DNA from 2 places in the Chryseobacterium urinae genome. Region 2 is predicted to be linked to the other one. Evidence: riboswitches for the same ligand, from Rfam matches in the RefSeq annotation. Region 2 holds a riboswitch; the other holds the start of a gene.
What was found. Region 2 has a riboswitch for S-adenosylmethionine ahead of QWT87_RS07885 (alpha/beta fold hydrolase). Riboswitches for the same ligand answer to the same signal wherever they lie in the genome.
Positions count from the first base shown of each region.

Region 1 (4,441 bases), on a different contig from region 2:
TTTGAGGTTTCTATGTTTAAAACAGGGCAGACTCCATATAACTGGCAGATTACGAATTTTCAGCGTCCGGCAAAAGAAAATCTTGTCGTGTATGAATTGTTGTTAAGAGACTTTACGCAGGAAAAAAACTGGCAGTCTTTAATTAGTAAGATTTCATACCTGAAAAATCTGAATATTAATGCGATCGAATTGCTTCCTATCATGGAATTCGAAGGAAATCTTTCTTGGGGATACAACACGTCTTTCCATTATGCATTAGACAAAGCGTACGGAACACCGGAAAAATTCAAAGAATTTGTAGATTTGTGTCACCAGAACGGAATTGCTGTAATTCTGGATATTGCCTTCAATCATGCAACAGGTCGTTCTCCGCTCGCAAGACTTTGGAATGTTGATCCGGATGGAGATGGTTACGGAGATATTGCTGCCAATAATCCTTACTTCAATCAGGTTCCTAAACATTCTTATAATGTATTCAATGATTTTAACCATACAAGTACTTCAACGAAATATTACGTTGAAAGATGCCTTCAGCAATGGTTAACGGAATATCATGTAGATGGTTTCCGTTGGGATTTAACCAAAGGGTTCACGCAAAGCTGTTCTGAAAACGACGAAACCTGTACAAACGCTTATCAGCAGGACAGAGTAGATATCCTGAAATACTATGCAGACAAACAATGGGCTCTTGATCCGAATTCTTACATGATTTTTGAACATTTGGGAACTGATGCCGAAGAGCAGCAGTGGGCAAACTACAGAGTTGCAGAAGGAAAAGGAGTAATGATGTGGAATAACCAGAACGGATCTTATAACCAGAATACAATGGGCTATAAAGAAAACAGTAATTTCGACAGAATGAATCATACGCTGCATGGATTCTCTGAAATGAGAGCGGTAGGTTACGGAGAAAGTCATGATGAAGAAAGATTAATGTTTAAAAATCTTGCTTATGGTGCGGTAAACGGAAGCTATGATGTTAAAAACCTTAATACAGCTTTAGACAGAATGAAAGCTTTCGGAGCGACGTTCTTCACTATTCCCGGTCCGAAAATGATCTGGCAGTTCGGAGAACTTGGATACGAATTCAGTATCAACAGATGTACAAACGGAACCATTAATAACGGTTGCAGAACCGATGAAAAGCCGATTGCATTTACTTTAGGATATGATACAGATGTGAACAGAAAAGCGGTTTATGATACCTGGGCGAAGATTATCAATTTCAGAAATATCTATCCGGTTTTCAAGTCAAAAACATATACTGTAGAATCCAATAATCTGGCAAACGATCCGAATGGATTAATTACGAGAATTTACGTTTACGACAACGCAATTACGAACGGAGTGAAAAATGTAGTGGTGTTAGCAAATTACACAACGGCAGCTCAAAGTGTGGTTCCGTATTTTCCGTATGTAGGTCAGTGGCAGAATCTAATGGATAACTCTGTTTCTAATGTAACTTCTACAACGGCTCCGATTACTCTTCAGCCGGGAGAATTCAGAATTTTCGGTAATTATGTGGGAATTTTATCCACAACAGACATGAATGCCGAAAATAAGCTTTCTTTACAGATTGCGGATAACCCTGTGAAAAATGGTGTGGCTAAATTAATTTACCACAAAGCGAAGAATGGGGAAGTCTTTATCTACGATATGAGCGGTAAAAAAATGGATTCATTTAAATTGAATAATGAAAACGGAACGTACGAATTAAAAACAAATTATCCTGCAGAAACGTATTTGGTTCATTTAAAATCAGATACGGGAGTTTCAATCCAGAAAATGATTGTGAAATAACCTGTGGATAACTTCAAAAGTTTATATGGAGAGATCGCGAAAGCGGTCTCTTTTTTTGTTTATTCATATTTTATCCGCAGTGAAAACAGAGTTTGTTAATACGATACTAACGGCTTTTCAATACTTTATTCACAATTTTTTCCACACTAAAATAGAAGGTTTTCCATATCATATTCATACTTTACCAATAGGTTATTCATATTTTACTCACAATTGAAAAATTGTTTATCTACAATTAATTTTTGCATACCAACATGAAATTAATATGTTCCTAATACATAATTCACGCGTTATCCACATCTTATTCACAATTTTGGCAGCTCTGAAAAATTCAAATTCTAAATTGGTTTGCAGATTAAAAATTATTAGTCTACTTTTGCAGTAGATTTATCAAGAAAGGTGGAGGGATTTGGCCCTGAGAAACCTTAGCAACCGACATTTTCTGATGAAAAGGTGCTAATTCCAACCCGATTGGGGGAAGATAAGTGATTCTGTATTCCGTATGAATTCCAGCTTCTTGAAGGTCTTTATGTTTGTTTCGGCAAACCATTTTAAATTAATTTTTTTAAAGCACTGAATAGAATGAAAAAACTCAGCGTAAGCGTACTCCTTTTAGCAATAGGATTTTTATCGGCACAGGAAAAAGAACAGCAGATAGAAGATGTCGTAATTGTAGGAAACCGAAATGCAAAACGCACAAAACTGGAAACACCGGTTCCGGTAGACATCATCAACATCGAAAAAATACAGCAGTCTTCACCGCAAATTACCGTTCAGGATTTACTGAATTATGTTATCCCGTCTTTCAACTCAGTCCGGCAGTCGGCTTCAGACGGTACAGAACATATCGATCCTGTTACTTTGAGAGGAATGGGACCTGATCAGGTTCTGGTTCTCGTTAACGGAAAAAGAAGACATACTACTTCTTTAGTTAATTATCAGAATACAGTCGGAAACGGCTCTGTAGGAACAGACTTAAGCACCATTCCGGTAATCGCCATCGACAGAATTGAAGTTCTGAGAGATGGTGCAGCAGCACAATACGGCTCCGATGCCATTGCAGGAGTTATTAATATTATCCTCAAAAAGAATCTTGGCGGAACAGCCAGCCTTAATTACGGAATTTCCGGAAGAAATGATGGCGAAACCTATCAGGCAGCAGCCAACTACGGAACTTCTTTAGGGAAAAAAGACGGCTATATCAGTTTATCCCTGCAATTAAACCAACGAGGAAAAACAACAAGAACGCAGAATCATAATCTTGATATTTACGGTGATAATTTCGCGTATGATTTTGCTCCGGATTTTAATGCTGCAAAAGCGCTGGACGATCAGAAAATTCTTGCCAATGGTTTAACCCGGGATGATTTTAATTTCCAGATCGGTGATGCAAAAATAAAGCAGGCGCAGTTATTTTTTAATTCCGAATATCCTTTGAACGATCAGTTTAAAATATATTCCTTCGGAGGCTTCAGTATTAAAGAAGGGCAGGGTTACGGTTTCAGAAGATTGCCGAGTGAAACTTCAAACAATGTTTATTCTATTTATCCGAACGGTTTTCAGCCGGCTTTAGGCTCGAAAATCTATGACATTTCTTATGCAGTCGGAGCAAAATATAATAAAGACGACTGGTTTTTTGACCTTAGCAATACATTCGGAAGCAATACATTCAATTATGATGTAAGCAACACCGTTAATGCATCTTTAGGAGCCAAGTCACCAACAGATTTTTATGCGGGAGCACACAGTTTTCTTCAGAATACAATTAATCTTGATGTTTCAAAAAACATCAGGAACTTCAATATCGCATTCGGTGGAGAATTCAGGTTTGAGCAGTACGACATTAAAGCAGGAGATCAGGCTTCCTATATGAGATATGATATTTTCGGAAATCCTGTGACGGCAACTACCAATCCGGATAATATCTCCGGAGCAGGAGGAGCGCAGTCGTTTATTGGATTTTCACCACAAAACGCACTTTCAAAATCCAGACATTCAACTGCGGTTTATGCCGATGTTTCTTATGATCTGGATAAAAAATTAAATGTAGACCTTGCCGGAAGATTCGAAAACTATTCAGATTTTGGAAGTACACTGAACGGAAAATTGGCGGTAAGGTACGAATTTGTAAAAAATTATGCAGTTCGTGCTGCGGTGGGAACAGGCTTTAGAGCGCCATCTCTTCAGCAGCAGTATTTTAACAATTCTTATGCAGATATTTCCACCACAGGAAATTCAATTGTTACCAAAGGAATTTTTAATAACGACAGCGAAGCAGCAAAAGCACTTGGCTTCGACAAATTAAAACAGGAAACTTCGGTGAACGGAAGCGTTGGATTTACTTTAAAGCCGGTAAATAAACTTTCTATTACGGTTGACGGATATTTAATTAAAGTGAAAGACCGAATCGTGATTACAAGTAATATTACAGATGACCGATTGGCGGTTTATGGTGTGGAAAGCGGAAGATTTTTTGCCAATGCCGTTGATACGGAAACCAAAGGAGTAGATCTGGTAGTTGCCTACGACTGGAAAATAGGAGGAGGCAATTTAAATATCAATCTTGCCGGAAATTATACCGAAACAAAAATTACAGATTTCCATTTCCCTGCTAATCTTCAGACACCGCAGAATGAATTTT
Region 1 is NZ_JAULSJ010000008.1:137,052-141,492, forward strand. Features, by position in the region: gene QWT87_RS07080 (alpha-amylase family glycosyl hydrolase) at 1-1,800, shown strand, start outside; SAM riboswitch class I at 2,185-2,288, shown strand; gene QWT87_RS07085 (TonB-dependent receptor plug domain-containing protein) at 2,383-4,441, shown strand, end outside.
Region 1: another riboswitch for S-adenosylmethionine. It lies ahead of QWT87_RS07085 (TonB-dependent receptor plug domain-containing protein); the one in region 2 lies ahead of QWT87_RS07885 (alpha/beta fold hydrolase).

Region 2 (4,441 bases):
TGTGAGATACAAAGGGGTTGAATGCTCATCAAACTGGGTTCTTTCAGTCTGGGTTCTTATGGCAAAGGTTTCAAAATTGGTTGATGGTTGATGGTTGTCAGTTGATAGTTTTTCTTCGTTATTCATCACTAATACATTTTACATTTGTACTTTTCACAGAATCATTTCGTTTCACTTACTCTTAAAATGTCTCCGAATACACCTCTTGCCGTAACTATTGCGCCGGCGCCGGCTCCCATGATGACGATTGGGTTTTCTCCGTAACTTTCGGTGTAGATTTCGAAGATTGAGTCTGAGCCTTTCAGTTGTCCTAAAGCGGAGGTTGCCGGAACGGAAATTAATTTCACATCGAGTTCTCCTTTTTCTTTCTGCAAATCTCCGTGAAGATCTCCCACATATCTTAAAACGTGTCCTTCTTTCTGATTTTCTTTGATTTTCTGATATTCCGCATCTAATTCGTCCAGTCTTGAAAGGAATTCTGATTTGGAAACAGAAAGCAGATTTTCAGGAACAAGATTCTGAATTTTAATATCTTCAAACTCATTGATTAGATCTAATTCTCTCGCCAAAATCAATAATTTTCTTCCCACATCGTTTCCTGACAGGTCTTCTCTCGGATCGGGTTCTGTATATCCTTTTTCCAACGCTTCATTGATGATGGTGGAAAACTTATCGTCTCTCAAAGAAAAATTATTGAAAACATAGCTTAATGTTCCCGAGAAAACGCCTTTAATTCTTGTGATATTTTCTCCTGAAAGGTGTAGAAGTTTAATGGTGTCAATCAATGGTAAACCGGCCCCCACATTGGTTTCGTAGAGATAGCGTCTGTTGTTTTTGTTCAACGTATATCTTAGTTGACGGTATTCTGAAATGGGAAGGGTGTTAAAAATTTTGTTGGAGGAAACGAGATCGAAGCCGTTTTCCGCCAAAGTGTGGTAATTTTTTACGAAGTCTTTGCTTGCGGTGTTATCCACAACGATTAAATTTTCAAGCTGATTTTCTTTGGAAAACCTAATGAGTTCCTGAACATCGGAAGGTTTTTCTGCTGTTAAAACCTCATCATTCCAATTGCTGTCGAATCCTTTTTTGTTGAATGCTATTTTCCTGGAATTGGCGACTGCAACTACTTTCAGGTCTATTTTTTTTCGTCTTTTAATTTCTTCCGAAGATTCCAAAACCTGCTGTATTAAGGTCTTCCCTACGTTTCCGTGACCGATGATTGCCAGATGAACGGTTTTCGGTTTTTTGGAAATTTCAGATTCGATGATATTTTTTGCTTTTTCGTCCTGTGAAGATGTCACAACGATATTTACCCGTTTTTCGGCTGCAATCTGGTTTAAAAGCAATGGGAAAACATTATTTCTTGCGAGTTCCGCTAAAACTTTGTTGAAGTCTTCTGCAACAAATCCTAACACCGACACATTATTGATGCTGTATATCTGAGAAACTTTCCCCGATTTTCTTTCTGGTTCAAATTCGTCAATCAGACAATTGACTGCTTTTTCGGAATCGTTTTCATGAACTAAAATGGAGATTCCGTTTTCAATTGCCTGCTGGGAAATTACTCCCACACTGATTCGCGCCAAAGTAAGCGCTTTAAAAATTCGTCCGTCGATCCCGATTTCACCTAAGAAATCTTCTCCTTCAAATTTGATGATGGATCTGTTTTTTAAAAATTTTATTTCGTTAGCATTAATCTTACTCATTTTTCAAAATATTTTTAATGATCGTATTTAATTGTTTATATTCCATTAAGAAGGCATCGTGCCCATGAACTGAGGTGATCTCGTGATAGAAGACATCTTTGTTTTTCTCTTTCAGCCTTTCAAAACACATTCGGATTTCTGAAGCGGGGAAAAATAAATCTGTATCTACAGAGATCATGTGCATTCGCGCCTGAATTTTTTCCAAATGTTCTTCATTGGCATTGATATTCATCAGCAAATGATTCATGAGCTTGTATGATTTTAAACTAAATCTTTCGTTTAAAGCTTTTCCGTGATAAACAAGCCAGTCTTCCGACTCTAATCTCTGCTTTTCTTCACTGAATCTGTTTTGAAATCTGTTATTTAACGATTCAGGTGTTCTGTAACACAGCATCGCATGAATTCTTGCTTTTTGCAATGGTTCATCGTTTTGGTTTAGTAAAAATTTCTGAACGAGACACTGTGCATGAAGCCAGTCGTGGGTTTTAAAATCGCAGGCTACCGGGATGAAAATTTCGGCAAGTTTTGGATTTTTCACTAGCATTTCCCAACCGATTCCGCCTCCTAAAGAACCTCCAATAATGGCGTGTAAACTTTTGATATTTAAAATTTCAAGACCTTTCAAAAATATGTTTGCTATATCTGAGGGCGTGAAATCTTCACATTTATCAATAAAAAAATCATCAAATCCGTTTCCGGGAATATTGAAGCACAGAACGGTGTATTGGTCGGTATCGATTACCTGATGTTCTCCAACCAGTTGTTTCCACCATCCTTTTTCTCCGGAAACATTGGAATTTCCGGTTAAAGCATGATTCACTAAAATGATCGGGGCAGAAAACAGGTCTTTCCCGAAAAGCTGATAGCTCAACGGGATATTGTATTCCTTTTGGGAATCGGTACGATACGAAAAATTAATATGTTTAAGTTCTGTTTTCAATTCTATTATTTTAATACAATTGAAAATGCCACAGGAAATGGCTGAAAGAACTTCAGTGAGTTATCTGTCCAAAATAATTCTGGTAGAACGTAGCACCTTCATTGCTTGCGCAAAGGGTTGCTAAGGTTTCATAGGGTCTAATCCCTCAACCTTTCTTGATAACATTTTCAATATTTGAATGAACGAATGGTGCAAAGATAAAACTTTTCTTTTAAATATTTATAAAAATTTAATTTAATCTTACAAACCCCGATAAACAGAAGGCTTTCAGGGAAATATTAATAATAATTCAAATTTCGTGAGTTGGAATTTTTTCGCAAAAAAACTAACTTCGTAATGAAAATGATGAGATATGATTGCTGAAAAACAAAGATTACAAGACACAAACTGGAAAAACTGGGGACCTTACGTGAGTAACCGGCAATGGGGAAATGTACGCGAAGACTACAGCCCGAACGGCGATGCATGGAATTTCGCCAATCACAATAACGCAGAAAGCTATGCCTACCGTTGGGGAGAAGAAGGAATAGCGGGAATTTCTGATGCAAAGCAGCTTTTCTGTTTTGCGCTTTCGTTCTGGAACAAAAAAGATAAAATGGTGAAGGAGCGCTTCTTTGGACTGAGCAATCCACAGGGAAATCACGGAGAAGACATTAAAGAACTATTTTATTATCTGGATAATACACCTACTCACAGCTATATGAAAATGGTGTACAAATATCCGATTAATGCGTTTCCGTATGATGAACTGCTTTCTGAAAATGGAAAAAGAAGTAAAAAGGAAGCGGAATATGAAATTTTCGACACCGGAATTTTTGATCAGGATGAATATTTTGATATTTTTATAGAGTACGCTAAAGCAGAATACAACGATATTCTAGTAAGGGTAACGGTCTGCAACAGAAGCAATATAGTGGCTCCGATTGTAGTGGCTCCCACGGTGTGGTTCAGAAATAACTGGAAATGGGGTTACAATACATATAAAGGACAAATCAATGCTTCTCATGAAGGCTGCATCACCATCAACCATGACAGTGTTCCGATAAAAAAGTTTTATTCAAGAAATATTGCCGCGGAAAGTGTTTTCTGTGATAATGAAACCAACAGTCCGAAATTATATGGAACACCCTATCCGGGAAATACTTATTACAAGGATGGCATCAACGATTATATTACTTACGGAAGCAACACCGTGAATCCTGAAAAGAGAGGAACAAAAGCTTCTTTTTTAATTGATGAAGTTATTGAAGCCGGACAATCGAAAACGTTTGATTTCAGATTGTCTCCCAATGAACTGGAGAATCCGTTTTATGAATTTGATGAGATCTTTAACAGCAGAGTTGCTGAAGCGGATGAATTTTATGCCGAAATTCAGAATGATGTTTCTGATGACGATGAAAAAAACGTGCAAAGACAGGCTTTTGCAGGACTCCTCTGGAACAAGCAGTTTTATCATTATAATGTAGGAAAATGGCTGAAAGGCGATCCGAATTTTGAAGCTCCCAGAAATTTCAACCATTATGTCCGAAACACGGAGTGGAATCATATGCACAATAAAGACATCATCTCGATGCCTGATAAATGGGAATATCCTTGGTATGCAACTTGGGATCTTGCCTTCCATTGTGTTCCGTTTGCGATTATTGATGCGGAATTTGCGAAAGGACAGCTTCTTTTATTAACGAAAGAATGGTATATGCATCCGAACGGACAGCTTCCTGCCTACGAATGGAATCTGAGTGATGTAAACCCGCCCGTTCATGCGTGGTCGTGCTTCCGAGTATTTAAAATTGAT
Region 2 is NZ_JAULSJ010000010.1:8,421-12,861, forward strand. Features, by position in the region: gene QWT87_RS07875 (O-succinylhomoserine sulfhydrylase) at 1-126, opposite strand, end outside; gene QWT87_RS07880 (ACT domain-containing protein) at 162-1,706, opposite strand; gene QWT87_RS07885 (alpha/beta fold hydrolase) at 1,699-2,646, opposite strand; SAM riboswitch class I at 2,704-2,811, opposite strand; gene QWT87_RS07890 (MGH1-like glycoside hydrolase domain-containing protein) at 2,999-4,441, shown strand, end outside.